2 regions of the Streptomyces sp. NPDC086766 genome follow, and region 1 is predicted to be linked to the other one. Evidence: predicted binding sites of a transcription regulator. Region 1 holds the regulator's gene; the other holds the start of a gene.
What was found. The regulator HrcA, encoded in region 1, represses chaperone genes, less so after heat shock. The targets are predictions, from matches to a motif close to TTNGCACTCNGNNNNNCNGAGTGCNAA.

Region 1 (14,918 bases):
GGGTTTCGATCACTTCCCCCGCACGTCGGCTCCGCGCGGGGCGGACCGACGCGGGAAGGGTGCGGCCTCACTTGCCCTCGACGGGCCAGCAGGTGGGGTCGCCCTTGCACCACAGGGTCCTGGTGACGGTCACCGTGACCGTCGGCCCGGGACCGTCGCGGGTGGGGCGGTGGGTGACGGGCGGGGCGTACGTCGGGCCGGGGGCGGCGTCGCAGTCGCCGAGCCCGTCCACGTGGAACCACACCTTGCCGCCCACCTTCGCGGTCAGGTTCCCGCGCACGCAGGCGCCGTCGACGGCGCGGGTCACCTTGCCGGTGACGGTGATCCTCCGGCCGTCCTTCGTCCGCCCTTGGCAGTCGACGGTGGCGACGGTGGTCACGGACGCCGAGGGCGCCCGCGTCCCCGGGGTCCGCGCCTTGTCCCCGCCCTCGTAGCCGGCCGTGCAGGTCAGCCAGCGCACGGCGGCGTGCCGCCGGTTCAGTTCCGCGGTCGCGGTCTTGTCGGTCGTGTACGCCACCGCGGCGGAGTTCAGCCCGCCGGGGTCGCACGCGACGGCCCCGCCCACGGCGACCGCCGCGAGCCCCGCCACGGCCATCACCCGCCGCCCGCGCGGCCGTTGCCCGATACGCCTCGGTACCCCCATGCACGGCAGCCTGCCACCGGCCCGCCCCGCGCGGTAGAGCGCATACGGCCACACGCGCGCCGCCCGCCCCCTCGGGTGCGTGGCCCCACCTCGCTGCACGGCCGGCCCGCGCGGCACCGTGCCGGACCCGCGCGGTCAGCCGCGCAGCAGCAGCCACTCCTGGAGTTCGACGAGGTTGCCCTCGGGGTCCTTGAGGTGGGCCACGCGCATCCGGTCGGTCAGCGGGGCCGGGCCGTGCAGCACGGTCCCGCCGCGGGCGGTGATCCGGGCGCAGGTCGCGTCGAGGTCGTCCACGCGCAGCACCACCAGGGAGCGGTGCCCGTTGGCCTCCTCGCCCAGTTCGCCCAGCATCCCGGCCATCATCGCCCGGTCCTGGAGGGCGATGCCCGCGGACCCGGTGGCCGGACTGAACTTCTCGTACGGCCCCTCCATCGCCCCCGACTGCGGCTTCAGGCCGAGCACGTCGGCGTAGAAGCGGTAGCAGGCGGCGAAGTCGCCGACGAGCAGCCGGACCTGTGCCAGTTCCACGGGATCCCCCTCCGGGTCAGGACCACCGGCCGGTGCGGCCCAGGAGCAGGGCGGCCGCCGCCGTACCGGCGGTCGAGGTGCGCAACACGCTACGCCCGAGCCGGTACGGCCTCGCGCCCGCCCGGGCGAACAGCTCCAGCTCCTCCGGGGACACGCCCCCCTCGGGCCCGACGACGAGGACGATCTCACCGGCGGTGGGGAGGGCGGTGGTGGCCAGCGGCTCCTCGCCGCTCTCGTGCAGCACGGCGGCGAAGTCGGCGCCGGCGAGCAGGGTGGCGACCTGTTGGGCCGTCGCCGCGTCCGCGACCTCGGGGAAGCGCACCCGGCGGGACTGCTTGCCGGCCTCGCGGGCGGTGGACCGCCACTTGCCGAGCGCCTTCAGCCCACGGTCGCCCTTCCACTGCGTGATGCAGCGGGAGGCGGCCCACGGCACGATCGCGTCGACGCCGACCTCGGTCATGGTCTCCACGGCCAGCTCGCCCCGGTCGCCCTTCGGGAGCGCCTGGACGACGGTGATCCGGGGGGACGGGGCGGGTTCCTCGGTCACGGACTCCAGGTCCGTGACCACCAGCCGGTCCTTGCCCTCGGCGGCCTTCACCACGCCCTCGGCCCAGCGCCCGCGCCCGTCGGTGAGGATGACGTCCTCCCCGGGGCGCAGCCGCTTGACGGAGACCGCGTGCCGCCCTTCGGGGCCGTCGAGCACGAACTCCGGCCCGATCCGGTCGAGTTGGTCGACGACGAACACCGGCGCGGTCATCGCACCTCACCTCCGCTCGTGGGGAAGCCCGACAACGCCGCCCGGGCGGCGTCCAGTTCGGCCGCCAGCACCTCCACCAGCCGCCCGGCGGGCAGACCGCGGGCCATGCGGTGGCCCTGCCCGGCCCACAGCGCCATGCCCTGCGCGTCGCCCGCCTTCGCGGCCGCCTTGCGCAGCGGCGCGGTGAGGTGGTGGAGGTCGGGGTAGGCGGCGGGCGCGTAGGGGCCGTGCTCCCGCAGGAAGCGGTTGACCAGGCCGCGCGCCGGGCGTCCGGAGAAGGCGCGGGTCAGCTCCGTGCGGGGGAAGACGGGGTCGGTCAGCGCCGCCTTGTGGAGGGCGTGCGCGCCGGACTCGGAGGTGGCGAGGAACGCCGTGCCCAGCTGGGCGGCGCTCGCGCCCGCCGCGAGGACGGCGGCGATCTGGCTGCCGCGCATGATGCCGCCCGCGGCGACGACCGGGATGTCCACCGTCTCGCGGACCTGTGCGACGAGCGCGAGCACTCCGGTGCCGGGGCAGCCGTTCTCGGGCAGGTCGCGGTGGCTGCCCTGGTGGCCGCCGGCCTCCACACCCTGCGCGATCACCACGTCCGCGCCCGCCTGCCGCACGGCGAGCGCCTCCTCGGCGGTGGTCGCCGTGACGAGGACGAAGGTGCCCGCGCGGTGCAGCGCGTCCACCACCTCGGGGGCGGGGACGCCGAAGTGGAAGGAGACCACCGGCACGGGGTTGTCCAGGAGCACGGCGAGCTTGGTGTCGTAGCCGTCGTCGCGTCCGCTCTCCGGGTCGCCGAGTTCGGTCTCGTACCAGGTGGCCTCGCCGGCCAGCTGGTGGGCGTAGAGGTCGACGGCGCCGGACTCGGCGTGCTCCGGCTGCGGCACGAACAGGTTCACGCCGAAGGGGCGGTCGGTCAGTCCGCGCAGCTGCTTGATCTCCTGGTACATCCCGTCGGCGGTCTTGTAGCCCGCGGCGAGGAACCCGAGCCCGCCGGCGTCGGACACGGCGGCGGCGAGCCGCGGTACGGAGACTCCGCCCGCCATGGGGGCCTGCACGATCGGATACGGGAAGAGATCGGTCAGTGCGGTGGACATGCCCGCATGGTGTCACGTCCCGCCCACCGCACCGCATCCGGCCGCCCTCCCGGCGGTCCGGGCGGACGGCCGGGAGGGCGGCCGGAGAGGCCGGAACAGAGCCGGAAACGGTGCCGGCTCAGCGCCCCGTGGACGGAGTCGCCTCAGCGCCCGTTGAACGCGTCCTTCAGCCGGGAGAACAGGCCCTGCTGCCCCGGCTGGAACTGGCCCTGGGGCCGTTCCTCGCCGCGCAGCTTGGCGAGTTCGCGCAGCAGGTGCTCCTGCTCGGGGTCGAGCTTGGTCGGGGTCTGCACCTCGACGTGCACCACGAGGTCGCCCCGGCCGCCGCCGCGCAGGTGCGTGACGCCCCGGCCGTGCAGCGGGATCGACTGGCCGGACTGGGTGCCCGGGCGGATGTCGACCTCCTCCATGCCGTCCAGGGTCTCCAGCGGCACCTTGGTGCCGAGGGCCGCCGCGGTCATCGGGATGGTGACCGTGCAGTGCAGGTCGTCGCCGCGCCGCTGGAAGGTCTGGTGCGGCAACTCGTGGATCTCGACGTAGAGGTCGCCGGCGGGGCCGCCGCCGGGCCCGACCTCGCCCTCGCCCGCGAGCTGGATGCGGGTGCCGTTGTCGACACCGGCCGGGATCTTCACCGTCAGGGTGCGGCGCGACCGCACCCGGCCGTCGCCCGCGCACTCCGGGCACGGGGTGGGCACGACGGTGCCGAAGCCCTGGCACTGCGGGCACGGGCGCGAGGTCATGACCTGGCCCAGGAAGGACCGGGTGACCTGCGAGACCTCACCGCGGCCGCGGCACATGTCGCAGGTCTGGGCGGTGGTGCCCGGGGCCGCGCCCTCGCCGTTGCAGGTGTTGCAGACGACGGCCGTGTCGACCTGGATGTCCTTGGTGGTGCCGAAGGCCGCCTCGTCCAGCTCGATCTCCAGCCGGATCATGGCGTCCTGGCCCCGGCGGGTGCGCGAGCGCGGCCCGCGCTGCGACGCCGTGCCGAAGAACGCGTCCATGATGTCGGAGAAGTTCCCGAAGCCGCCCGCGCCGAAGCCGCCCGCACCGCCGCCGGCCTGCGAGAGCGGGTCGCCGCCGAGGTCGTAGACCTGCTTCTTCTGCGGGTCCGACAGCACCTCGTAGGCGGCGTTGATCTCCTTGAACCGCTCCTGGGTCTTCGGATCCGGGTTGACGTCCGGGTGCAGCTCGCGCGCGAGCCGCCGGAAGGCCTTCTTGATCTCTTCCTGCGACGCGTCGCGACGCACGCCGAGTACGGCGTAGTAGTCCGTGGCCACCTAGGACTCCGCCAGGATCTGTCCGACGTACCGTGCCACTGCGCGTACCGCTCCCATCGTTCCCGGGTAGTCCATGCGGGTCGGTCCGACCACGCCGAGCTTGGCGACTGCCTCGCCGCCCGAACCGTAGCCCACCGACACCACGGATGTGGAGTTGAGTCCCTCGTAGGCGTTCTCGTGACCGATGCGCACCGTCATGCCCGGATCCTTCGCCTCGCCCAGCAGCTTCAGGAGCACCACCTGCTCCTCCAGCGCCTCGAGGACGGGCCGGATGGTGAGCGGGAAGTCGTGCGGGAAGCGGGTCAGGTTGGCGGTGCCGCCGATGATCAGCCGCTCCTCGTTCTCCTCCACGAGGGTCTCCAGGAGGGTGGACAGCACCGTCGAGACCGTGCCCCGGTCCTCGACGTCGAAGGCGTCCGGCAGGTCCTCGACGAGCTGCGGCACGTCCGCGAAACGGCGGCCGGCGACCCGGCTGTTCAGCCGCGCGCGCAGGTCCGCCAGGGACGTCTCGCCGAAGGGGGCCGGGCAGTCGACCAGCCGCTGCTCGACCCGGCCGGTGTCCGTGATCAGCACGAGCATCAGACGCGCGGGCGCGAGCGACAGCAGTTCCACGTGCCGCACGGTCGAGCGGGTCAGCGAGGGGTACTGCACGACGGCGACCTGCCGGGTCAGCTGCGCGAGCAGCCGCACCGTGCGGGCGACCACGTCGTCGAGGTCGACGGCGCCGTCGAGGAAGTTCTGGATCGCCCGGCGCTCCGGCGCGGTCATCGGCTTGACCCCGGCCAGCTTGTCGACGAAGAGGCGGTACCCCTTGTCGGTGGGGATGCGTCCGGCGCTGGTGTGCGGCTGGGCGATGTAGCCCTCGTCCTCCAGGGCCGCCATGTCGTTGCGGACCGTGGCGGGCGAGACACCGAGGTTGTGCCGCTCGGTCAGGGCCTTGGAGCCCACCGGCTCCTCGGTGCCCACGTAGTCCTGGACGATGGCGCGCAGCACCTGAAGCCTTCGTTCGCTGAGCATCGCGCACACCTCCAGAAGTCGTCCCGCGGCTCCTTGCCTGGCACTCGGCGCATACGAGTGCCAGCTTTACCCGGCCCAGTGTACGGCCGTCGGGTACGCCCGCGGCAAGGCCGGTCCGGCTACGGCCTGCGAGGTCGTGCCGCGAGGGCCGCCGCGGCTGGGCCCCGGCGGCCCTCGCGGCTAGCGTCGCCGTATGACGGTGACTTGGGAAGAGCTGGGGTGGGAACGGCTGGCGGAGGGGGTCGGCCGCCGCCGCCTTCCGGTGTGGGACTGCACGGTGGGCCTGGTCCTCGGCGAGGACGGCGCGCTGATGGTCGACGCCGGGTCGAGCCTGGCGGAGGGGGTCCGGCTGCGCCGGGAGGCGGAGCGGCTGGCCGGCGGCCGTGTGCGGTTTCTCGCACTGACGCATCCGCACTTCGACCACGTCTTCGGCGCGGCCGTGTTCGCGGGCGCCCACGTCTTCGCCGCGGGCGGCTCCCGCGCGGTGTTCGAGGACGGGCGCGCGGAGCTGTGCGCGGACGCGGTGCGCAACGGGCTGGAGGGCGGGGCGGCCGAGGTGGCGGCGGACACCCTGGTCTCTCCCCGGGAGGGTGTGTGGGGAAAGGCCGTCGTCGAGCTGAAGGGCGGCCGGGAGGTGCTGCTGCACGACGTCGGCCCGGGGCACACCCGGCACGACCTCGCCGTCGTGGTGCCGGGCGACCCGGCGGTGGTCTTCTGCGGCGACCTGGTCGAGGAGTCCGGGGAGCCGCAGGCCGGTCCCGACGCCGTGCCCTCCCGGTGGCCCGCCGCCCTGGACCGGCTGCTGGAACTGGGGGGCGAGGACGCGCTGTACGTGCCCGGTCACGGCGGGGTGGTGGACGCGGCGTTCGTCCGGGCGCAGCGTGACGCCCTGGCCCGACGTTTCGGCGTGTCGCGCTGATCGCCCGCGGGGTTCTCCCTATCGTCATTCGAATGCGCCAGTACTCCGCCGACCTGACCCCGCCGTGGAAGAAGTCCCGGCCCGCGCCGGAGGTGCCGGCGGACCCGGGTCTGGTGGTGGAGGAGCCGGGGACGGGTTTCTGCGGGGCGGTGGTCGGCTGCGAGGCGGGCACGGTGACGCTGGAGGACCGCTTCGGCAAGCACCGGGTCTTCCCGCTCCAGCCGGGCGGCTTCCTGCTGGAGGGCCGCGCGGTGACGCTGGTGAAGCCGGCGTCGGGGCCGGTGCGGCCCACCCGTACGGCGTCCGGTTCGGTCGCCGTGCCCGGCGCCCGCGCGCGGGTGGCCCGCGCCGGGCGGATCTACGTCGAGGGGCGGCACGACGCCGAACTCGTCGAGAAGGTGTGGGGCGACGACCTGCGCGTCGAGGGCGTGGTCGTCGAGTACCTGGAGGGCGTGGACGACCTGCCGTCGATCGTGGCGGACTTCGCACCCGGCCCCGACGCCCGCCTGGGCGTCCTGGTGGACCACCTGGTGCCGGGCAGCAAGGAGTGGCGCATCGCCGAGTCGGTGACCGACGAGCACGCGCTGGTCGTGGGCCATCCGTACATCGACGTCTGGGAGGCCGTGAAGCCGTCCTCCGTGGGCATCGACGCCTGGCCCCGGGTCCCGCACGGGCAGGACTGGAAGACGGGCGTGTGCCGGGCTCTCGGCTGGCCGGAGAACACGGGCGCCGCCTGGCAGCGGATCCTCTCCCGGGTCCGCTCGTACCGGGACCTGGAGCCGGATCTGCTGGGGTGTGTCGAGCGTCTCATCGACCACGTGACCGTGCCCTGAGGCACGTGACCGTTCGCCGAGGCACGCGGAGCCCTCGCCGCGGCCGCCGGGGTCCGGCCCCTCAGTCCACCAGGTCGCGCACCACCGCGTCGGCCAGCAGCCGGCCCCGCAGGGTGAGCACCGCGCGTCCCGCCTCGTACGGCCCCGGCTCCAGCAGACCGCCGGACAGCGCGCGGCGGGAGGCCGCGCGTCCCGCCTCCCGCAGCAGGGACAGCGGTACGCCCTCGCGCAGCCGCAGCTCCAGCAGGATCCGCTCCACCCGGCGGTCCTCGTCCGCGAGGAGCTCGCGGCCGGCGCCCGGGGAGCGGCCCCCGGCGAGGGCGGCGGCGTAGGCGCCCGGGTGCTTGACGTTCCACCAGCGCACGCCGCCGACGTGGCTGTGCGCGCCGGGGCCCGCGCCCCACCAGTCGGCGCCCCGCCAGTACAGCTCGTTGTGCAGGCAGCGGGCCGCCTCGGAGGTGGCCCAGTTGGAGACCTCGTACCACGCGAAGCCCGCCGCGGAGAGCGTCTCCTCCGCGATCAGGTAGCGGTCGGCGTGCACGTCGTCGTCGGTCCCCGGGATCTCGCCGCGGCGGATCCGGCGGGCGAGCTGCGTGCCCTCCTCGACGATCAGGGCGTACGCCGAGACGTGGTCGGGGCCGGCGCCCAGGGCCGCGTCCAGGGAGGCCCGCCAGTCGTCGTCCGACTCTCCGGGGGTGCCGTAGATCAGGTCGAGGTTCACGTGCTCGAAGCCCGCCGCGCGGGCCTGGGCGACGCACTCCTCGGGGCGGCCCGGGGTGTGCGTGCGGTCGAGGACCTTCAGCACGTGCTGCCGGGCGCTCTGCATACCGAAGGAGATCCGGTTGAAGCCGCCCTCCCGCAGGGCCGCCAGATACGCCGGGTCGACCGACTCGGGGTTGGCCTCCGTCGTCACCTCGGCGTCGGGCGCGAGACCGAACTCGTCGCGGATCGCCCGCAGCATCCGCACCAGGTCGTCCGCGGCCAGCAGGGTGGGCGTGCCGCCGCCGACGAAGACCGTACGGACTTCGCGCGGATCGTCGCCGAGGACCTTGCGGGCCAGGCGGATCTCGTCGGTCAGCGTCCCGGCGTAGTTGTCCCGGGAGGCGAGCACGCCGCCGGTGCCGCGCAGCTCGGTGGCGGTGTAGGTGTTGAAGTCGCAGTAGCCGCAGCGGGTCGCGCAGTAGGGCACGTGCAGGTAGAACCCGAGGGGCCGGTCGGCGGCCCCGGCGAGCACCCGCGCGGGCAGCGCGCCGTCCTCGGGGACGGGCTCGCCGTCGGGAAGTGCGGAAGGCATGTCCTCCATTGTCCAGCACCGGCGCCGGGTCCCGGGCCGGGCGCCCACTCCGAGGCGCCGGCTCTACGGCTCTCGCTCCGCAGCGCTCGTAGACCAGGGCGCTGCGCACCCTCGGCCAGTCACGCCTGGGCGCCTGCCCGTGGTCGCTGACGCCAAGCTCCGACTCCGGGCGTTCGCTCCCCGCCGGGGCCCCGGCGGGCCGCCCACCCTCGGCCACTCACGCCCGGGCGCCCGCCTGCGGCCGCACACGCCAGGCCCCTGACCTCGGCCGCACAGCCCGGGCGCCCGCCCTCGGCCGCTCACTCCGCCTGGAGCACCATCAGCGCCAGGTCGTCCTCCGGGGGCCCGGCCCCGAAGTCGTGCACCAGCCGCCGGATGCGCTCGGCGACCAGCTCCGCGTCCAGCCCGGCGCACCCGGCGAGGGCCTTGGCGAGTCCGTCGCCGTCGTCGAACTGACGGGAGCCGGAGCGCCGCTCGGTCACCCCGTCGGTGACGCACAGCAGGGTGTCGCCGGGCGCCAGCTCGCAGGTCTCGCTGGTGTACGTCTCGTCCTCGACGACGCCGAGCAGGGTCTGCGGGCGGGCGACCGTACGGACGTCGCCCCGGCGCCCGAGGAGCAGCGGCAGCGGGTGCCCGGCGCAGGCGAGGGTGCAGCGGACACCGCCCTCGAAGGGGGCCAGCTCGCCGTAGAGGAGGGACAGGAAGCGGGTCTGCGGGCCGTCGCCGGGGGCGGGGGTGCGGCCGCCCGCGGCCACCAGGACCCGGGCGGCGGCGTCGGCGGCCTCGGTGGCGTCGTCGAGCAGGAGCTGGTTGAGGCGGTCCAGGACGTCGGGGACGCCGTAGCCCTCGCGGGCCAGCAGCCGCAACCAGGGCCGGGCCAGCCCGATGACCACGGCGGCCTCCGGGCCCTTGCCCTGGACGTCGCCGACGGCGAAGCACCAGCGGCCGTCCCCGGCCGGGAAGAGGTCGTAGAAGTCGCCGCTCGGACCGCCCTTGTCGCACGGCTCGTAGACCAGGGCGCTGCGCACCCCGGGGATCTGCGCGACCGCGCCGGGCAGCAGCCCGCGCTGCAGGACGGCGCTGATGGTGGCCTGGCGGGCGTACTGCCGGGCCGCGCCGACGGCGAGCGCGACCCGGCGACCGAGGTCCTCGACCAGCCCGGTGATCTCGTCGGGGAAGCGCAGCAGCCCGGCCCGCCCGATGACCAGCGTGCCGAGCGGGCGGCCGCCCGCGATCAGGCGGTAGGCGAGCGCCGACCCGTGGGTGCCGGCCGGGCCGAGGGCCTCCCCGGGCCAGGGGTAGGGGACCGGCCCGGACCGTAGGCCGTCGACCGCGCGCGGCGGGTCCTTCTCCAGGGCCCGGCGCAGTTCCTCCATGCGGTTCTCGCTGCCGTGCCAGACGCGGGCGAGCCGCGGCCCCGCCGCGCCGGTCCCGTCGCCCCAGCCGCCGCGGGCGGTCGCCTCGTCCTCCAGCCACACCGCGCACCAGTCGGCCAGGCGCGGCACGATCAGCTGCCCGGTGAGCGCGGCGACCAGGTTCTCGTCGAGCTGGCCGGCGAGCAGGTCGGAGGCCTCGGCGAGGAAGGACAGGGCGCCGCGCCCGAGCCACTCCCGGTCCCACTCGGCCCGCCGCGGCTCGGGCGCGAGGACCTGGGCCACGCCGAGGTGGCGCTGCCCGGCGTACTCCTCGCCCTCCCCGCCCTCGCCGTCCTCCTCGTCCGCGGCGCCGCGCTCGGCGGGCAGCCGCGCCCACACCGTCTTGGCCCCGGTCCGGTAGGTGATGCCCCACTCCTCGGAGAGCGCCGCGACCAGGCGCAGGCCGCGGCCGTGCTCCGGGGCCTGGTGCGCCGGGTCCGCGGAGGTGTCGCGGGGGGCGCGCGAGGGGTGGTGGTCGGACACCTCGACGACGAACGCGCCGCTGTCCGGCTCCAGTTCGCAGGCCAGCTCCACGTCGGTGCCCGCGTGCACGACGGCGTTGGTGACCAGCTCGCTGACGACCACCAGGGCGTCCTCGGTCAGCCGGCCGGCGACGGCGTGTCCGCGCTGCGCCCACTCGGCGAGCGCCGTACGCACCAGGGCGCGGGCGGAGCCGGGCGCGAGGGGGCCTCCGGGCAGGGTCGCCCACGCCTGCGCGCGCCCGCCCGCGGCCAGGTGCGTGAGCACCTCGGCGCCCGGGTGCGCGGGTGCCCCGGAGGCACGGGCGACGGTCTCCCGCTGCGTGGGAATGACCCCCATCGGCAACTCCCCGAGAAGTTCGGACGAATACGCCTCGGTCGATGCGGACAGAGTGACAGACTGACCGCACCCATAAGCGCCGAGTTACCGAACTGGGCCGGCATGAGTGAGAACAGTGCCACGCGCCTGCTCGAAGAGGGACGCATTCCGGCCGAAGTCCGAGCACCCGCGGCGCGCCGCCCGCTCACCACGACCACGACCGCGACCGAATGAGGCATCGTCAGCATGACCGCTGAGGGCACGGCCGACGACACGGCCGGCATCCTCCTCGTGGACGACATGGAGGACAACCTGACCGCCCTGGAGGCGGTCCTCAAACCCCTCGACCAGCCTCTGGTGCGGGCGCGTTCGGGCGAGGAGGCACTGGCGGCGCTGGCGCGGCGGCGGTTCGCCGTCGTCCTGCTGGATGTGCACATGCCGGGCATGGACGGCTTCGAGACGGCCGCGGGCATCAGGCGGCTGGACGGGGCCAAGGACGTCCCGGTCGTCTTCCTGACCGCCGCGGAGGACGACCCGGGCTTCGCCTTCCGCGGGTACGCCACGGGAGCCGCCGACTACCTGCGCAAGCCCTTCGACCCGTGGGTGCTGCGCGCCAAGGTCGCCGTCTTCCTCGACCTGTACCGCAAGAACCGGCAGCTGGAACGGATGCTGACGCAGGAGCAGGCGCACTGCGCCGCGGTGGCCGCCCGGCTGGCCGCGGTGGACGCGCTGCTGGCCGCCGACCCGCCGGACGTGCCGGAGGCACACCGGCAGGTCCGCGAACTCCACAGGCTGGTGGACTCGATCCGGCGGGAGCGGGGCCACTAGGTCCCGCGGGGGCGGTCCGGCGGGAGCGGGTCGCTAGGACCCGCGGGGGCGGTCCGGCGGGAGCGGGTCGCTAGGACCCGCGGGGGCGGGGCCACCGGCGCCCGCGGAGGCGGGGGCACCGGCGCCCGCGGGGGCGGGCCACCGGGGGATCCGCCCCCGCCGTACGGCGGCTCAGGCCTCGCGGGTGCCCGCGTACATCTCGTCGATCAGGTGCTTGTACTCGCGCTCCACGACCGGCCGCTTCAGCTTCAGGCTCGGCGTGATCTCGCCGTGCTCGACGTCGAGGTCGCGCGGCAGGAGGCGGAACTTCTTGATGGTCTGCCAGCGCTGCAGGCCCTCGTTGAGCTGCTTCACGTAGCCGTCGACCATCTCGACCGTGGCGGGCGCGGCGACGACCTCCGCGTACGACTTGCCCGCGAGGCCGTTCTCCTTCGCCCACTCCATCAGGGAGACCTCGTCGAGGGCGATGAGCGCGGTGCAGAAGTTCCGGTCGGCGCCGTGCACCAGGATGTTGGAGACGTAGGGGCACACCGCCTTGAACTGGCCCTCGACCTCGGCCGGCGCGATGTACTTGCCGCCGGAGGTCTTGATGAGGTCCTTCTTGCGGTCGGTGATGCGCAGGTAGCCGTCCGCGGACAGCTCGCCGATGTCCCCGGTGTGGAACCAGCCGTCCGTCTCCAGGACCTCGGAGGTCTTCTCGGGCAGCCGGTGGTAGCCCTGCATGATGCCGGGGCCGCGCAGCAGGATCTCGCCGTCGTCGGCGATGCGCACCTCCGTGCCGGGCAGCGGCTTGCCGACGGTGCCGGTGCGGTAGGCCTCGCCGGGGTTGACGAAGGAGGCCGCGGAGGACTCGGTCAGGCCGTAGCCCTCCAGGATGTGGATACCGGCGCCGGCGAAGAAGTAGCCGATCTCCGGCGCGAGGGCGGCGCTGCCCGACACACAGGCCCGCAGGTTGCCGCCGAAGGCCTCGCGGATCTTGGCGAAGACGAGCCGGTCGGCCACCTTGTGCTTGGAGGCCAGGCCGAAGGGCACGGCGTGGGTGCCGGTGCGCTGGAAGTTGTCCTGCGAGACCTTGGCGTACTCGCGGGCCACCTCGGACGCCCACTGGAAGATCTTGTACTTGGCCGCGCCGCCCGCGCGCGCCTTGGCGGCGACGCCGTTGTAGACCTTCTCGAAGATGCGCGGGACGGCCGCCATGTACGTCGGCTGCACCACCGGCAGGTTCTCGATGATCTTGTCCACGCGGCCGTCGACGGCGGTGACGTGCCCGACCTCGATCTGGCCGGAGGTGAGGACCTTGCCGAAGACGTGCGCCAGGGGCAGCCACAGGTACTGCACGTCGTCGCCGCCGACCAGCCCGGTCGCGGCGATCGCCTTCGCCATGTACGACCAGTTGTCGTGCGGCAGGCGGACACCCTTGGGGCGGCCTGTGGTGCCGGAGGTGTAGATGAGCGTGGCGAGCTGCTCCCGGGTGATCGCGCCGACCCGCTCCTTGATGAGCGAGGGGTGCTTCTCCAGATGGGCGGCGCCGCGGCTCTCCAGCTCGGCGAGGGTGAGGACCCAGTCGCTCGTCTCCACGCCGGCCGGGTCGACGACCACGACGTGGTGCAGGTCGGGCAGCTCGGCGCGCTTCTCCAGCACCTTGGCCAGCTGCTCGGCGTTCTCCGCGATCAGGACCCGGCTCTCGGAGTCGGAGAGGATGAACGCCGACTCGTCGGCATTGGTCTGCGGATAGATGGTGGAGGTCGCCGCGCCGGCGCACATGATGCCCAGGTCGGCCAGGATCCACTCGATCCGGGTGGAGGAGGCGAGGGCCACCCGCTCCTCGGGCTGCACGCCCAGCTCGATGAGCCCGGCCGCGATCGAGTAGACCCGCTCGGCGGCCTGCGCCCAGCTCAGCGACTTCCAGTCGTCCGGGCCCGTACCCGAGGAGGGGGGCACCGGATAGCGGTAGGCTTCGGCGTCCGGCGTGGCCGCCACGCGCTCCAGGAAGAGGGCCGCCACGGTCGGCGGGCGGTTCTCGATCAGGGTCTGTGCGTCGCTCACGACATCCTCCGGGGCCCGCGGCAGTGCGGCTGGCTCAGTGCGGCTGGGTTGACTCGCGACGTTGTTTAACTCGCGAGTAACTATCGAGCAGGGATCAGAGTAAAGCGCGACCGGCCACCGCGTAAGGGGCCGCGGACTGTCACTTCCTACAGAGAGCTACCGCGCGCACGCACAGGGGCCCGCCGCACTTTCGCATGACGGACCCCCTTTCCACCCGGTTTGCCGGGGCAACCGCGGGTAACCCCTGGTTACTTCTTGCCCTTGGCCGACCCCGCGCTGTCATCGCTGGAGAGGACCGCGATGAAGGCCTCCTGCGGAACCTCCACGGAACCCACCATCTTCATCCGCTTCTTGCCTTCCTTCTGCTTCTCCAGCAGCTTGCGCTTGCGGGAGATGTCGCCGCCGTAGCACTTGGCGAGGACGTCCTTGCGGATGGCGCGGATGGTCTCGCGGGCGATCACCCGCGAGCCGATGGCGGCCTGCACCGGCACCTCGAAGTTCTGCCGCGGGATCAGCTCCTTGAGCTTGGCGACGAGCCGCACGCCGTACGCGTACGCCTGGTCCTTGTGGGTGATCGCCGAGAAGGCGTCCACCTTGTCGCCGTGCAGCAGGATGTCCACCTTGACCAGGGAGCTGTTCTGCTCGCCGGTGGGCTCGTAGTCGAGGGAGGCGTAGCCGCGGGTCTTGGACTTCAGCTGGTCGAAGAAGTCGAAGACGATCTCCGCGAGCGGCAGCGTGTAGCGGATCTCGACGCGGTCCTCGGACAGGTAGTCCATGCCGAGCAGGGTGCCCCGCCGGGTCTGGCACAGCTCCATGATCGCGCCGATGAACTCGGTGGGCGCGAGGATCGTGGCCCGCACGACCGGCTCGTACACCTCCGCGAGCTTGCCCTCGGGGAACTCGCTCGGGTTGGTCACCGTGTGCTCGGTGCCGTCCTCCATGATCACGCGGTAGACCACGTTGGGGGCGGTGGCGATCAGGTCGAGCCCGAACTCGCGCTCCAGCCGCTCGCGGACCACGTCGAGGTGGAGCAGGCCGAGGAAGCCGACGCGGAAACCGAAGCCGAGGGCCGCGGAGGTCTCCGGCTCGTAGACCAGGGCGGCGTCGTTGAGCTGGAGCTTGTCCAGCGCCTCGCGCAGCTCGGGATAGTCGGAGCCGTCCAGCGGATACAGGCCGGAGAAGACCATCGGCTTGGGGTCCTTGTAGCCGCCCAGCGCCTCCTCGGCGCCCTTGGCCTGGCTGGTGATCGTGTCACCGACCTTGGACTGGCGGACGTCCTTCACACCGGTGATGAGGTAGCCCACCTCGCCGACGCCGAGGCCGTCGGCCGGGAGCATCTCCGGCGAGTTGGTGCCGATCTCCAGCAGCTCGTGGGTGGCGCCGGTGGACATCATCCGGATCCGCTCGCGCTTGTTGAGCTTGCCGTCGACGACCCGGACGTAGGTGACCACGCCGCGGTAGGAGTCGTAGACCGAGTC
Region 2 (14,918 bases), on a different contig from region 1:
GCCCGTCACCGACACCCGGTCCACGAGCTTCTCGTACGTCGCGCGGTCGAACTCGCCCGCCGCCGGGGCGAGGACCGTGGCCGTGGCCAGGGCGGCGGCGCGGGCCAGGCGGCTCGGCCAGGGGAGGTGCTCGGCCAGGCCGGACAGCAGCCCCGCGACCGCCGAGTCGCCGGCGCCCGTGGGGTTGCCGCGGACGTGGGCCGGGGGAGTGGCCCGCCAGAGGCCCTCGGGTGTGTGGGCGAGGAGGCCGTCGGCGCCCAGGGAGGCCACGACCGCGCGGGCACCGCGCCGGCGGGCGTCCTGGGCGGCGCGCAACGGCTCGTGCGCGCCGGTGAGTTCGGCCAGCTCGTCCGCGTTCGGCTTGATGATGTCGGGACGCGCGGCCACCGCCCGGCGCAGCGGCTCCCCGCTGGTGTCCAGCAGCACGGGCACGCCCGCGGTGCGCGCGGTGCGCACCAGCCCGGCGTAGGCGCCCACCGGCACCCCCGGCGGCAGGCTGCCGCACAGCGCCACCGCCGTGACCGAGCCGAGCAGCTCTTCGTACACGTTCTGGAAGGCGGCCCACTCGGCGGGCGCGACGAGCGGCCCGGGTTCGTTGAGCTGGGTGGTGTCGCCGGTCCGCTGGTCCACGACCGCCACGGTCCGCCGGGTCGCCCCGGCCACCGGGACCAGCGCGTCCGCCACGCCCGGCACCCCGGCGAGCCGGTCGCGCACGACGCGTCCGGTGGCCCCGCCCGCGAAGCCGGTGACCGTCACCTCGTGGCCGAGGGCGGCCAGCACCCGGGCCACGTTCAGTCCCTTGCCGCCGGGCCGCTCCACCACCTCGGCCACCCGGTGCGCGGCGTGCGGCCGCAGCGACGGCACCCGATAGGTGATGTCGAGAGCGGTGTTCAGCGTGACCGTGAGGATCACGTGGGCGGACCTCCCCCGGGTGCAGGCGCCTGGCGCGACGTGCCGGAGGTTCGATCATGCCAAACAGACGGCGGCGGGCCCAGCCCTCCCGCCCCGTCACCGCCGCCGTACGGCCGGACGGATCAGCCCAGTTGGGGATCGACCACCCATTCGCCGTGCCGCATGACCCCCTTGAGGTCGAACTCCTCGTCCAGCAGTACCAGGTCCGCGTCCTTGCCGGGCTCCAGCGAGCCCACCCGGTCGGCCAGGCCGAGCAGCCGGGCCGGGTTGGCCGACAGTGCGGCCACCACGTCCGGTACCGGCAGCCGGTCGACGGTCACCGCCCGCTTGAAGGCCCGGTCCAGGGTGAGTGTCGAACCCGCGATCGAGCCGCCCTCCACCAGCCGTGCCACCCCGTCGGCGACCTCGACCTCCAGCGGGCCGAGCAGATAGCGGCCGTCGCCGAAGCCGGCCGCGTCCATCGCGTCGGTGATGAACGCGACCCGCTCCGCGCCCGCGTGATGGAACGCCAGTTCCAGGGCGGCCGGGTGCAGATGGGTGCCGTCGTTGATCAGCTCGACCGTGACCCGCTCGTCCTCCAGCAGGGCGGCGATCGGGCCGGGGGAGCGGTGGCCCAGGGCGGGCATGGCGTTGAACAGGTGGGTGGCCACGGTCGCCCCCGCGTCGATCGCCCGCACCGTCTGCTCGTAGGTCGCGTCGGTGTGCCCGATCGCCGCGATCACCCCGTGCTCGGCGAGCAGCCGTACGGAGTCGAGGCCGCCGGGCAGCTCGGCGGCCAGGGTCATCATCCGGGCCTGGCCGCGCCCGGCGTCGACCAGCTTGCGCACCTCGGCCGGGTCCGGGTCGCGCAGCAGCTCCTCGGAGTGCGCGCCCTTGCGGCACGGCGAGATGAACGGGCCCTCGAAGTGGATCCCGGCGAGGTCGCCCTGCTCGGCCAGTTCGGACAGCAGTCCGGCCCGCTGGACGAGGAAGTCCATCTCGCCGGTGACGGTGGAGGCGACCAGCGTGGTCGTGCCGTGCCGGCGGTGGGTGCGGATGCCGTGGAGGACCTCGTCGACGGTCCCGGAGGTGAAGGACGCGCCGCCGCCCCCGTGGTTGTGCAGGTCGACGAAGCCGGGGACCAGCCAGTGGCCCCGCAGGTCGAGGACCGGCGCGCCCGCGGGCGCGTCCTCGGCGATCCGGGTGCCCTCGACGACCAGGCGGCCGTCGTCCACGACTCCGCCGGGCAGGACCACCCGGGCGCCGGCGAGAACCTTGCTAGGGGCCATCAGGCGGTTACCTCCGCAGGAGTCGTAGGGGTGTTCAGGAGATCCCAGGCGAGGAGGCCCGCACCCAGGCAGCCGGCGGTGTCCCCGAGGGCCGCGGGAACGACGGCGGGCAGCTTCTGGAAGGTGACGCGCCGCCGGACGGCCTCCCGCAGGGGCGCGAACAGGGTCTCCCCGGCCTCGGCGAGCCCGCCGCCGATGATGAGCGTGCGCGGGTCCAGCAGGGTGAGCGCGGTGACCAGGCCGTCGGCCAGCGCGTCCACGGCCTCCTGCCAGACCGCCCGCGCCCGCGGGTCCCCGGACTCGACGGCCTTGGCGCAGTCCGCCGCGTCCGCGCCGGGGTCCCCGCAGGCCGCGGCCCAGGCCTGGCCGACCGCGGCCGCGGAGGCGAACCGCTCCAGACAGCCGCGCTGCCCGCACGGACAGGGGGTGCCCCCGGGCCGTACGACGATGTGCCCGATCTCGCCCGCGAAGCCGTGCGCGCCCGCCTCCACCCGGCCCTCGATGCCGATGGCCCCGGCGATCCCGGTGCCCAGCGGGACGAAGAGGAACCGGTCGGTGCCCCGGCCCGCGCCGATCCGGCCCTCGGCGAGCCCGCCGGTGCGCACGTCGTGGCCGAGGGCGACGGGAACGCCCGACAGCCGCTCGCCGAGCAGCGCGCGCAGCGGGACGTCGCGCCAGCCCAGGTTGGCCGCGTAGACGGCGACGCCGTGCTCCGCGTCGACGATGCCGGGGACGGCGACGCCGGCGGCGCGGGCGGGTTCGCCGAAGCGCTCCGCGCCCAGCGCGCGCAGCTCGGCGACGAAGCCCAGGATCTCCTCGACCACCGCGTCGGGCCCGTGCTCCCGGCCGGTCGCCCGGCGCGCCTGGTGCAGCAGGCCGCCGTCGGCCGCGACCAGGGCGGCCTTCATGCCGGTGCCGCCCACATCGAGGGCGATGACGTGTCTCACGGGGGACAGTGTGACCCTTTGACCCGGAAGAGGTCTAGTCCACTCGCGTGGTGTAGACCTTATGGCTGATCATTCGAAAAGGTTTCGCCTTGCGGGGACACAGGTTCGGTTTCTGTGCGTCCGCGTTCGGCGGGCGACAGCGGTTGGGGCGGAACAGGCAGTGCAGCGGCGTAGGACAGGAATGATCGCGGTGGTGTCCGCACTGGGCATGACGGCGGTCCTCGGCGGCTGCGGGAGCACCGGCTCCTCCGACGTCACCCTCAGACTCGTCGCCGCCGACTACGGCGACTCCGCGGCCAACAGCTCGCGGAAGTACTGGGACCAGCTGGTCAAGGACTACGAGGCGCGGCACCCGGACGTGAAGGTCGAGGTCAGCGTCTACTCCTGGAACGACGTGGACCGCAAGGTCAAGGAGATGGTCGCCGCGGGCCACGCCCCGGACCTGGCGCAGATCGGCGCGTACGCCGACTACGCGGCCGACAACCTGCTCTACAAGGCCGACGACGTGCTCTCCATCCCCGTCCAGGCCGACCTCCTCGGCCGGCTCGCCGACGCCGGGGAACTGCGGCACGTGCAGTACGGCATCCCGTTCGCGGCCTCCACCCGCGTCCTCTTCTACAACAAGACCCTCTTCGCCAGGGCCGGGCTCACCCCGCCGCGGACGTGGGACGAGCTCGCGGCCGACGCCCGGGCGCTGAAGGCCGAGGGCGTGAAGTACCCGTACGCGCTGCCGCTCGGCCCGGAGGAGGCGCAGGCCGAGACCATGCAGTGGATGCTCAGCGGCGGCAGCACCGGCTACACCGACGACATCGGCACGTACACCATCGACTCGGCGCAGAACGTCCAGACCTTCGACTGGCTCAAGGACGAACTCGTCGGCAAGGACCTGACCGGGCCGGTCGCCCCGGGCAGGCTCAACCGCGCGGACGCGTTCGCCGCCTTCGCCGACGGCCGGGTCGGGATGCTCGACGGCCACCCCACGCTGATGCAGCAGGCCGCCAGGAAGGGCGTGAAGTTCGGCATGGTGCCGATGCCGGGGCGGGAAGGCGCGGCCAAGGCCACCATGGGCGTCACCGACTGGATGATGGCCTTCAAGAAGAACGGCCACCGCGACGAGATCGGCGACTTCCTCGACTTCGTCTACAGCCGCGGGAACGTCCTCGACTTCTCCCGCCGCTACGACCTGCTGCCCGTCACCACCTCCGCCTCGGAGGCGATGGCCGCGTCCGAGGAGGACGCCAAGCTCCGGCCGTTCCTGGCGGAGCTTCCGCTCGCACAGCTCTACCCGGTGGGGAACACCTCCTGGGCCGAGGTCAGCGCGGACGTCAAGCGCCGCATCGGCGAGGCGGTCACCTCCGGTGGGAGCCCCGCCGGGGTTCTCGGCGGGCTCCAGGCGCGGGCGTCCTCGGCGGAGAGCGCGGAGCGGTAGACCCTGCCGGGGGCGGTGTCGTGGGGCGCCGGGTGCCCGGTGCGGTTGCCGGGCGTTGGTGCGTGGGGGGGGCGGGCGTCGCTTCGGGGGCCGTGCCCCGGACCCCGCTGTCGGCCTGAACGGGCTCGTCCTCAAACGCCGGACGGCCTGAACCCGTCTCGCTGTCGGTGGTGGCGGTTACCGTGCCGGTATGGACGACGACCAGGACGTGCTCGGCCGGCGGGAGCGGGACATCCTCGCCCTGGAGCGGCGCGGGTTCCCCGGACCCGGCGCCAAGGAGCGGGCCATCCGCGAGGAGCTGGGCCTGTCCCCCGTCCGCTACTACCAGCTCCTCAACGCCCTCCTCGACGACACCCGCGCGCTCGCCCACGACCCGGTCACGGTGAACCGCCTGCGCCGGGTGCGGGAGGCCCGCCGCGGCGAGCGCTGAGAGCGGGGGCGGGACCGGCCGGGACCGGGGCGTCGAGGAGTGCGTCCGGCCCCGCGTGGATAGGTTCGCCGTATGGGCAGCCAGGACAGTCACGCAGCAGACTCGACCACCCCCACCCCCTCCCTGCCGACGCCCGCCACGCAGGCCGGGCGGGACGGGCTCGCCGCGATCCTCGCGCGACCCCGGAGCGCGGTGATCGCACTCGACTTCGACGGCACGCTCGCGCCGATCGTGCCGGACCCGGACCAGGCCCGGGCGCACCCGGAGGCGGTGCCCGCGATCGCCGCGCTCGCCCCGAAGGTGGCCGCCGTGGCGGTGGTCACCGGCCGTCCGGCCGACGTCGCCGTGCGGCACGGCGGCTTCGCGGGCGTACCCGGCCTGGAGCATCTCGTCGTCCTCGGCCACTACGGCGCCGAGCGCTGGGAGGCGGCCACCGGCACCGTCACCGCCCCGCCCCCGCACCCCGGCGTCGCCGCCGTCCGCGCCGAACTGCCGGGGCTCCTCGACCGCGTCGGCGCCGGACACGGCACCTGGGTCGAGGAGAAGGGCCGGTCCGTCGCCGTGCACACCCGCCGCGCCGACGACCCGCAGGCCGCCTTCGAGCTGCTCCGCGACCCGCTCACCGACCTCGCCGCCCGGCACGGCCTGATCGTCGAGCCCGGCCGCATGGTCCTGGAGCTGCGCCCGCCGGGCATGGACAAGGGCGTCGCCCTCCTCGACTGCGTCCGTGACGTCGCCGCCACCTCGGTCCTCTACGCCGGTGACGACCTGGGCGACCTGTCGGCCTTCGCCACGGTCGACAAGCTCCGCTCCGACGGCGTGCCGGGCCTGCTGGTGTGCAGCGGCAGCAGCGAGGTGACGGAACTGGCGGAGCGGGCCGACGTGGTGGTGGACGGCCCGGCCGGGGTCGTGGCCCTGCTGCGGGACCTGGCGGAGAAGCTGGACTGAGCTCCGTCGCCGGACCGGCTCTCGGCGCGCTGGGCCCGATCCTCCGACCGGCCCCGGCGGCCGTCCCCGCCCCGGTTCAGTCCGGTCGGCCGTTCAGCTCGGTCAGCTGGTCCAGGAACCACTGGGCGGGCGGCAGCGCGGTGGCCGCCGCGGCCAGCCGCTTGGAGCGCTCCGCGCGCTCGTGCGCCGGCATGGTCAGGGCCTCGTGCAGGGCGCGGGCCGTGCCGGTCACGTCGTAGGGGTTGACGACGACCGCGTCCTCGCCGAGCTCCGCGTACGCCCCCGCCTCCCGGGAGAGCACCAGCGCGCACCCGGCGTCGGAGACGACGGGCACCTCCTTGGCGACCAGGTTCATGCCGTCCCGGATGGGGTTCACCAGGGCCACGTCGGCGAGCCGGTACGCGGCGAGCGAGCGCGCGAAGTCGTCCCGGACGTGCAGCACGACCGGGGTCCACCCGGGCGTGCCGAACCGGTCGTTGATCTCCTGGGCCACCCGCTGGACCTCGGCGGTGTAGTCCCGGTAGACGGCGAGGTCCTGCCGGGAGGGGTAGGCGAAGGCGAGGTGCGTCACCCGCTCCCGCCACTCGGGGCGGTCCTCCAGCAGCTGCTCGTAGGCCAGCAGCCCCCGCACGATGTTCTTCGACAGCTCGGTGCGGTCCACGCGCACGACGGTGCGGCGCGGGGCCCCGTCGGGGGCCGTGCCGATCTCCTCGCGCAGTGCCGCCATCCGCTCGTCGACGTCGGCGCGGTGCGCCCGCTCCCGAAGGAACTCGGCGTCCGCGCCGAGACCGTGCACCCCGACCCGGGTACCGCCGAGCCCGTCGACGAGCGCATCGCAGCAGCCGGTGAACGCGTCAGCCCACCGCCGGGTGAGGAAGCCGAGGCGGTCCGCGCCCAGCATCCCGCGCAGCACCTGCTCGGCGATGTCGTCGGGCAGCATCCGGAAGTAGTCCACCGGCGCCCACGGCGTGTGCGAGAAATGGCCGATCCGCACGTCCGGCCGGAAGTCGCGCAGCATCCCCGGGACCAGCGTCAGGTGGTAGTCCTGCACCACCACGGCCGCCCCCTCGGCGGCCTCCTCCGCCAGCGCCTCGGCGAAGGCCAGGTTGTACGCCTCGTAGGACGCCCACTGCCGGCGGAACTCCGCGTCGAAGACCGGCTCGAGCGGCGTCTGGTAGAGCATGTGGTGGACGAACCAGAGCACCGAGTTGGCGATGCCGTTGTAGGCGTCGGCGAAGACCGCCGCGTCGATGTCGAGCATCCGGACCTGCTGCCCGCCGGTCGCGTCGGACGGCAGCCTGCGGCCTCCCTCGAAGCGGCGGGCCGCCTCGCGGTCGGCGTCGCCGAGCGCGGCGCACACCCACACCGCGCCCGCCTCGGGGCCGATCGCCGACAACCCGGACACCAGCCCTCCGCCTCCGCGTCGGGCCCGCAGCGAACCGTCCTCGAGCAGCTCGTACGAAACCGGGCCGCGATTGGACGCGACCAGCACCTCGGCACCGTGCGTAGAAGCCATACGCCTCAACCTAGCCCGGCCCTCAAACGCTCAAACGTACGGTTCCGCTTGGTGGGTGGCCGTATACGGCCGGGACGATGTTTCACGCCACCTTCCGGGCGGCGTACTCCGCTATCTCGATCATCGGCGGCCGCTCCTCGGTGTCCACCGGGTACGTCCGCGGCTCGAAGCCCTCCTCGCCCCGCTCGAACTGGGTGAGGGCGGGCCGGATCAGATGGCCGCGGGCCAGCCGGAGCTGGGCGGTGCGGTAGATCGCGGCGGCCATTCGGCCGAGCGCCTGCCCGTCCTGGTGCCGGTGCCTGCGCACACCGACGTCCACCTGGGCGAGCGCGTCCAGGCCGACCAGGTGCAGCGCGTCGACCAGCATCCCCAGTTCGACCCCGTACCCGACCGGGAAGGGCAGCTGTTCGAGCAGCGAGCGGCGGGCCGCGTACTCGCCGCCGAGCGGCTGCACGAAGCCGGCCAGCTGCGGCCAGTGCATGTTGAGCAGCGGGCGAGCCATCAGCTCGGTGACCCGGCCGCCCTGCCCCGCGGCGCCGCCCAGCGGGCGGTCGTACATCGCCTTCACCAGGTCGACGTCCGGGTCGGTGAGCAGCGGGCCGACGATCCCCGTGACGAAGTCGGAGGAGAACTCCCTCAGGTCGGCGTCGACGAAGCAGACGATGTCCCCCTCGGTGGCGAGCAGCGAGCGCCACAGCACCTCGCCCTTGCCCGGGACGGCCGGGATGCGCGGCAGGACGTCGTCGCGGTGGACGACCCGGGCGCCCGCGGCGGCGGCCACCTCGGACGTGCGGTCGGTGGAGCCCGAGTCGACGACGACGATCTCGTCGACGAGCGGGGCCTGCCGCATCAGGTCGTGACGGATCACGGCGACGATCTCGCCGACCGTCTCCTCCTCGTTGAGCGCGGGCAGCACGACGCTGACCGACGAGCCGCTCGCGCGCTTGGCGGCCAGGATCCGGTGCAGCGGGCGATCGGTCACGGACCAGGAGCGTGTCCTCAGCCAGCCCTCGACTTCTTCCAGCACGGTCGGCGGCTCCTCACTGATTCGGATCACGGGACGGATCACACGGGTCCTGTGCTCCGTCTCGCGGTTCGGACGACTATCTCAACTGTCCTGGCCTTCGGTTACAGTCTTGAACAACGCGGATGACCATCGCATGTCGGGGGTCGCCGCCGCTCAACAACCGCATACCGCTCATCCAGAGGGGCAGAGGGACACGGCCCGATGAAGCCCCGGCAACCCTCCAGCCGGTTCTCGTATCCATCGCTGTGCGCGCACAGCGATCGTCACCGCGAGGCTCCCGGCTAGGGAAGGTGCCAAATCCGTCTCACGGCGAGATGCGTCGTGAGGAAGATGAGGAGAAAGGGCCTCGCCTCCATGGCTGTGCAGACTGTTGCAAGCAGCACCGACTCCACCGTCGACCTCGGTCCCGCCGCGGCCTTGAGCTGCCGTGAGTGCGGCCACCGGGTGCCGCTCGGCCCGGTCTTCGCCTGCGAGGAGTGTTTCGGCCCGCTGGAGATCGCCTACGACTTCTCGGCGTACGACACCGAGGAGCTGCGCAAGCGGATCGAGGCGGGCCCCGCGAACATCTGGCGCTACGCGCCGCTGCTGCCCGTCCCCGCCGACGTGGCGACCAAGCCGAACCTGAACCCGGGCTGGACCAAGCTGGTGCAGGCCGACAACCTGGCCCGCGAGCTCGGCGTGACCGGCGGGCTGTACGTCAAGGACGACTCCGGCAACCCGACGCACTCCTTCAAGGACCGGGTCGTCGCCCAGGCCCTGGAGGCCGCCCGCGCCTTCGGCTTCACCACCCTGTCCTGCTCCTCCACCGGCAACCTGGCCGGCGCCGTCGGCGCCGCGGCCGCCCGCGCCGGCCTCCGCTCCTGCGTGTTCATCCCGCACGACCTGGAGCAGGGCAAGGTCGTCATGGCCGCGGTCTACGGCGGCGAGCTCGTCGGCATCGAGGGCAACTACGACGACGTGAACCGTTTCTGCTCCGAGCTGATCGGCGACCCGGCCGGCGAGGGCTGGGGCTTCGTCAACGTCAACCTGCGGCCGTACTACGCCGAGGGCTCCAAGACGCTGGCGTACGAGATCTGCGAGCAGCTCGGCTGGCGGCTGCCGGACCAGATCGTCGTCCCGATCGCCTCCGGCTCGCAGCTCACGAAGATCGACAAGGGCCTCCAGGAGCTGATCGCGCTCGGTCTGGTCGAGGACCGGCCGTACAAGATCTTCGGCGCCCAGGCCCAGGGCTGCTCCCCCGTGTCCACCGCCTACAAGGCGGGCCACGACGTGGTCCGCCCGCAGAAGCCGGACACCATCGCCAAGTCCCTCGCCATCGGCAACCCGGCCGACGGCCCGTACGTCCTGGACATCGCGCGCCGCACCGGCGGCGCCGTGGAGGACGTGACCGACGAGCAGGTGGTGGACGCCATCAGGCTGCTCGCCCGGACCGAGGGCATCTTCGCGGAGACGGCGGGCGGGGTGACGGTGGGCGTCACGCGCAAGCTGATCGAGAACGGTGTGCTGGACCCGGCGAAGACCACCGTCGTCCTGAACACCGGGGACGGCCTGAAGACCCTGGACGCGGTGGCGGGCACCGGCCTCACCGCGACCATCCGCCCGAACCTGGACTCCTTCCGAGAGGCTGGCCTCGCATGAGCGTGACCGTTCGCATCCCCACCATCCTGCGCACCTACACCGGCGGCCGGGCCGAGGTGAACGCCGACGGCGCGACCCTCGGCGAGGTCATCGCCGACCTGGAGAAGAACCACACCGGCATCGCCGCGCGCGTCCTGGACGACCAGGGCAGGCTGCGCCGCTTCGTCAACGTCTACGTCAACGACGACGACGTCCGGTTCGAGCAGGGCCTGGAGACGGCCACCCCGGAGGGCGCGGGCGTGTCCATCATTCCGGCGGTCGCCGGCGGCTGATCATTACCTTCGGTAACCGCCGTCACCGAGAGTTCATCGAATTGCCCCCTCCGTAAGAGAAGCGGAGGGGGCAATTCAGCGTGATTGAGCGCGGTACAGTTGGGGAACGCGTCGCTGATCCGAAGATCGTTGGCCCTGGAAACCTGCCGCACCGGCGACAAGAAGTAGCCAAACTGTGCGGGGCTTTTGCGTCATACGCTCCCTTTGCCCGGTCCGACTTGACCTGAATTCGGGCGAATTCTCGGGAGATTCCGGATCGGTCGTGCCCAGATTTCTCGTCCGACTGACCTGTTGCAGACGGCAGTTGAACGGATACATTCAGCCGCGGTCGACGCGTTCCGGCGCACGCCCCCAATCCATGGGGGCGGAGGTCTGACCCGGATCCGCGAAGTGTGGATCTGTGCAAGGGCCAGTAATAGGGGAGTTAGGCATGGCTCAGGGCACCGTCAAATGGTTCAACGCGGAGAAGGGGTACGGCTTCATCGCGGTCGACGGTGGTGCGGACGTCTTCGTCCACTACAGCGCGATCCAGATGGACGGCTACCGCACGCTGGAAGAGGGCCAGCGGGTCGAGTTCGAGATCTCGCAGGGCCAGAAGGGTCCGCAGGCCGACATGGTCCGCGTCACGGCCTGAATCGCGCGACCACCGCAAGCGACGTTCTTCTGATCGAAGGGCCCGCGCCCCGAGGTGCACACCTCGAGGGGTGCGGGCCCTTCGGCGTGCCCGCCCTCCGCTCCGGTGCGGCGGCGCGCCCGTGTTCGCGCGCGGCTGAGCCCCCCCCGCACCCCCGTAGGCGCTTGCGCCCACCCGTCGCCCGACCATCGCCCCTCAACGAGCCCGCTTCGCGGGCGCTTGCTCCCAGCCGTCGCCCGACCGCCACCCCTCGACGAGCCCGCTTCGCGGGCGCTTGCACTCTCGGGTGCCGAGTGCTAATCATTGGCGTTAGCACTCTGAAGGTGAGAGTGACAACGAAGGACCGGGTCGGTGAGGCCACGGACCGGGTGGGGCAAGGAACCTCCGGTCGGGGCCGTCCGTCGCGGGCGCGGGCGCGGTCCGAAGTAATCACCCCCAGTCCTGGAGGGACCACTTCACATGGCCAAGATCATCGCGTTCGACGAGGAGGCGCGGCGAGGCCTCGAGCGCGGCATGAACCAGCTCGCGGACGCCGTCAAGGTGACCCTCGGCCCCAAGGGCCGCAACGTCGTCCTCGAGAAGAAGTGGGGTGCCCCCACGATCACCAACGACGGTGTCTCCATCGCCAAGGAGATCGAGCTCGAGGACCCGTACGAGAAGATCGGCGCCGAGCTGGTCAAGGAAGTCGCCAAGAAGACGGACGACGTCGCCGGTGACGGTACGACCACCGCGACCGTTCTCGCCCAGGCCCTGGTCAAGGAAGGCCTGCGCAACGTCGCCGCCGGCGCCAACCCGATGGCGCTGAAGCGCGGTATCGAGAAGGCCGTCGAGGCCGTCTCCGCCGCCCTGCTCGACCAGGCCAAGGAGGTCGAGACCAAGGAGCAGATCGCCTCCACCGCCTCCATCTCCGCCGCCGACACCCAGATCGGCGAGCTCATCGCCGAGGCCATGGACAAGGTCGGCAAGGAAGGCGTCATCACCGTCGAGGAGTCGCAGACCTTCGGTCTGGAGCTCGAGCTCACCGAGGGCATGCGCTTCGACAAGGGCTACATCTCCGCCTACTTCGCCACCGACATGGAGCGTATGGAGGCGGCGCTCGAGGACCCCTACATCCTCATCGCCAACTCCAAGATCTCCTCGGTCAAGGACCTGCTCCCGCTCCTCGAGAAGGTCATGCAGTCGGGCAAGCCGCTGCTGATCATCGCCGAGGACGTCGAGGGCGAGGCCCTGTCGACCCTGGTCGTCAACAAGATCCGCGGCACCTTCAAGTCCGTCGCCGTCAAGGCCCCGGGCTTCGGCGACCGCCGCAAGGCCATGCTCGGCGACATCGCCATCCTCACGGGCGGCGAGGTCATCTCCGAGGAGGTCGGCCTCAAGCTGGAGAACGCGAGCCTGGACCTCCTGGGCCGCGCCCGCAAGGTCGTCATCACCAAGGACGAGACCACCATCGTCGACGGCGCCGGCTCCCCGGAGCAGGTGCAGGGCCGCGTGAACCAGATCCGCGCCGAGATCGAGAACAGCGACTCCGACTACGACCGCGAGAAGCTGCAGGAGCGCCTGGCGAAGCTCGCCGGCGGCGTCGCGGTCATCAAGGCCGGCGCCGCCACCGAGGTCGAGCTCAAGGAGCGCAAGCACCGCATCGAGGACGCCGTCCGCAACGCGAAGGCGGCCGTCGAGGAGGGCATCGTCGCCGGTGGTGGCGTGGCCCTGCTGCAGGCCTCCCAGGTCTTCGAGAAGCTGGAGCTCCAGGGCGACGAGGCGACCGGCGCCAACGCCGTGAAGCTCGCGCTGGAGGCCCCGCTCAAGCAGATCGCCGTCAACGGTGGTCTCGAGGGCGGCGTCGTCGTGGAGAAGGTCCGCAACCTGACCGTCGGCCACGGCCTGAACGCCGCGACCGGCGAGTACGTCGACATGATCGCCGAGGGCATCATCGACCCGGCGAAGGTGACCCGTTCCGCGCTGCAGAACGCCGCCTCCATCGCCGCGCTGTTCCTCACCACCGAGGCCGTCATCGCCGACAAGCCGGAGAAGGCCGCCGCGCCGGCCGGCGGCGGCATGCCGGGCGGTGACATGGACTTCTGATCCTTCCGAGGATCGGTACCGTCCTTCACGTACCGAGGGCGGCGTCCCCTGTTCCGACAGGGGGCGCCGCCCTCGGGCGTGTTCCGGGTCACAGGTGTGCCGGGCCGGAATTCCGGGCCGGGGCGGCGGGGTTGACGTCGGTGCGTGCAGTTCATGCGCGTGCACATACCATCCGGTACCCGACTGCTCTGCAAGAGGAGACCCCCCGCATGACCGTCACCGCCACCGAGTCCGCCTCCCGCGCGGCCAGGATCCTCTCCCGCCCCGTCACGCTGAACGGCCTGACCGTCCCCAACCGGATCGTCATGGCGCCGATGACCCGGATGTTCTCGCCCGGCGGCGTCCCCGGCGAGGACGTGCTGTCGTACTACGCCCGCCGCGCCGCCGCGGGCGTCGGCCTGATCGTCACCGAGGGCACGTACGTGGGGCACGACTCGGCCGGCGGCAGCAGCCGCGTGCCCCGGTTCCACGGCGAGGAGCAGCTGGCCGGCTGGGCGAAGGTCGCCGAGGCGGTGCACCAGGCGGGCGGCACCATCGTGCCGCAGCTGTGGCACATCGGCACGGTCCGCAAGCAGGGCCAGAACCCCAACCCGGACGCCCCCTCCCACGGCCCCTCCGGGCTGCGCGTGGACGGCACCGAGGACGCCACGCCCATGACCCGGGCCGACATCGACGCCGTCATCGGCGCCTTCGCCCAGGCCGCGGCCGACGCCGAGCGCATCGGCTTCGACGGCGTGGAGCTGCACGGCGCCCACGGCTATCTGCTCGACCAGTTCCTGTGGGCCGGCACCAACCGCCGCACCGACGCCTACGGCGGCGACCCGGTGGCCCGTACGCGGTTCGCCGCGGAGATCGTCGCGGCGGTGCGCGAGCGGGTGTCGCCCGAGTTCCCCGTCCTCTTCCGCTACTCGCAGTGGAAGCAGGAGGCGTACGACGCGCGCCTGGCCGAGACCCCGGAGGAGCTGGAGGCGATCCTCACCCCGCTCGCCGCGGCCGGCGTGGACGTCTTCCACGCCTCCACCCGCCGCTACTGGCTCCCGGAGTTCGAGGGCTCGGACCTCAACCTCGCGGGCTGGACGAAGAAGCTGACGGGCAAGCAGGTCGTCTCCGTCGGCTCGGTCGGCCTCGACGGCGACTTCATCAAGGCGTTCCAGGGCGAGGGCGCGGCCGTGGGCAGCCTGGACAACCTGCTGGACCGTATGGAGAACGACGAGTTCGACATGGTGGCCGTGGGCCGCGCGCTGCTCCAGGACCCCGAGTGGGCGGCGAAGGTCCTCGCCGGCCGCCTCGACGAGCTGCAGCCCTACGACGCCGCGGCGCTGAAGACGCTGAGCTGACGCGGCGCCGGACGGCTCCTAGGCGTTCCCCATCGGCTCGATGTCCACCCGTACCGGGGTGCCCCACATCCGCACCACCTCGTAGTCGGTGAACTCGTGCACGAGCCGGTAGGCCATGGCGGCGCGCGGGGCGCGGCGCTGGGCGTTGACGAACGCCTCGGCCTCCCGCCGGTCCCGGCGCGGCGTCCCGCACAACCGCCACTCCCGCCCGTTCCACAGCTCCGGCAGCCACCGCTGCTGGGGCTGCGGACGGTCGGCGCGGACGCCGTAGCGGGAGGGGGTGCGCTCCACGGGCCCGGCGGCGGGACGCTCGTACGCCGGATAGGCCTCGTTCACCTGCGACCGGCGGGCGGCCCGCCGCCGGGTCTCGCAGAGCAGGCACAGATCCGGGGCGCCCTCGTCCACCGGACCGTTCGGGTGCTCGGGGCACCGGGTCGCGGGGGCGGCTGCGCCGACGCTCTCCTCCAGCAGATCGAGC

Region 2: groL (chaperonin GroEL) is a predicted target of HrcA. The motif match lies at 11,331-11,357, and genes of this name have one in related genera.

Annotation. Positions count from the first base shown of each region.
Region 1 is NZ_JBIVBI010000001.1:83,585-98,502, reverse strand. Features, by position in the region: gene ACIPM1_RS00425 (hypothetical protein) at 68-643, opposite strand; gene ACIPM1_RS00420 (VOC family protein) at 779-1,171, opposite strand; gene ACIPM1_RS00415 (16S rRNA (uracil(1498)-N(3))-methyltransferase) at 1,188-1,928, opposite strand; gene ACIPM1_RS00410 (nitronate monooxygenase) at 1,925-3,013, opposite strand; gene dnaJ (molecular chaperone DnaJ) at 3,157-4,290, opposite strand; gene hrcA (heat-inducible transcriptional repressor HrcA) at 4,291-5,307, opposite strand; gene ACIPM1_RS00395 (MBL fold metallo-hydrolase) at 5,501-6,226, shown strand; gene ACIPM1_RS00390 (DUF3097 domain-containing protein) at 6,259-7,059, shown strand; gene hemW (radical SAM family heme chaperone HemW) at 7,121-8,353, opposite strand; gene ACIPM1_RS00380 (SpoIIE family protein phosphatase) at 8,653-10,587, opposite strand; gene ACIPM1_RS00375 (two-component system response regulator) at 10,813-11,394, shown strand; gene ACIPM1_RS00370 (AMP-dependent synthetase/ligase) at 11,566-13,440, opposite strand; gene lepA (translation elongation factor 4) at 13,689-14,918, opposite strand, start outside.
Region 2 is NZ_JBIVBI010000011.1:132,055-146,972, reverse strand. Features, by position in the region: gene ACIPM1_RS21160 (1-phosphofructokinase family hexose kinase) at 1-912, opposite strand, end outside; gene nagA (N-acetylglucosamine-6-phosphate deacetylase) at 1,035-2,180, opposite strand; gene ACIPM1_RS21150 (ROK family protein) at 2,180-3,127, opposite strand; gene ACIPM1_RS21145 (extracellular solute-binding protein) at 3,309-4,556, shown strand; gene ACIPM1_RS21140 (DUF3263 domain-containing protein) at 4,747-4,986, shown strand; gene otsB (trehalose-phosphatase) at 5,059-5,934, shown strand; gene ACIPM1_RS21130 (trehalose-6-phosphate synthase) at 6,011-7,450, opposite strand; gene ACIPM1_RS21125 (glucosyl-3-phosphoglycerate synthase) at 7,533-8,477, opposite strand; SAM riboswitch class I at 8,646-8,814, shown strand; gene thrC (threonine synthase) at 8,832-10,115, shown strand; gene ACIPM1_RS21115 (MoaD/ThiS family protein) at 10,112-10,387, shown strand; gene ACIPM1_RS21110 (cold-shock protein) at 10,818-11,021, shown strand; gene groL (chaperonin GroEL) at 11,481-13,103, shown strand; gene ACIPM1_RS21100 (NADH:flavin oxidoreductase) at 13,313-14,440, shown strand; gene ACIPM1_RS21095 (hypothetical protein) at 14,459-14,918, opposite strand, start outside.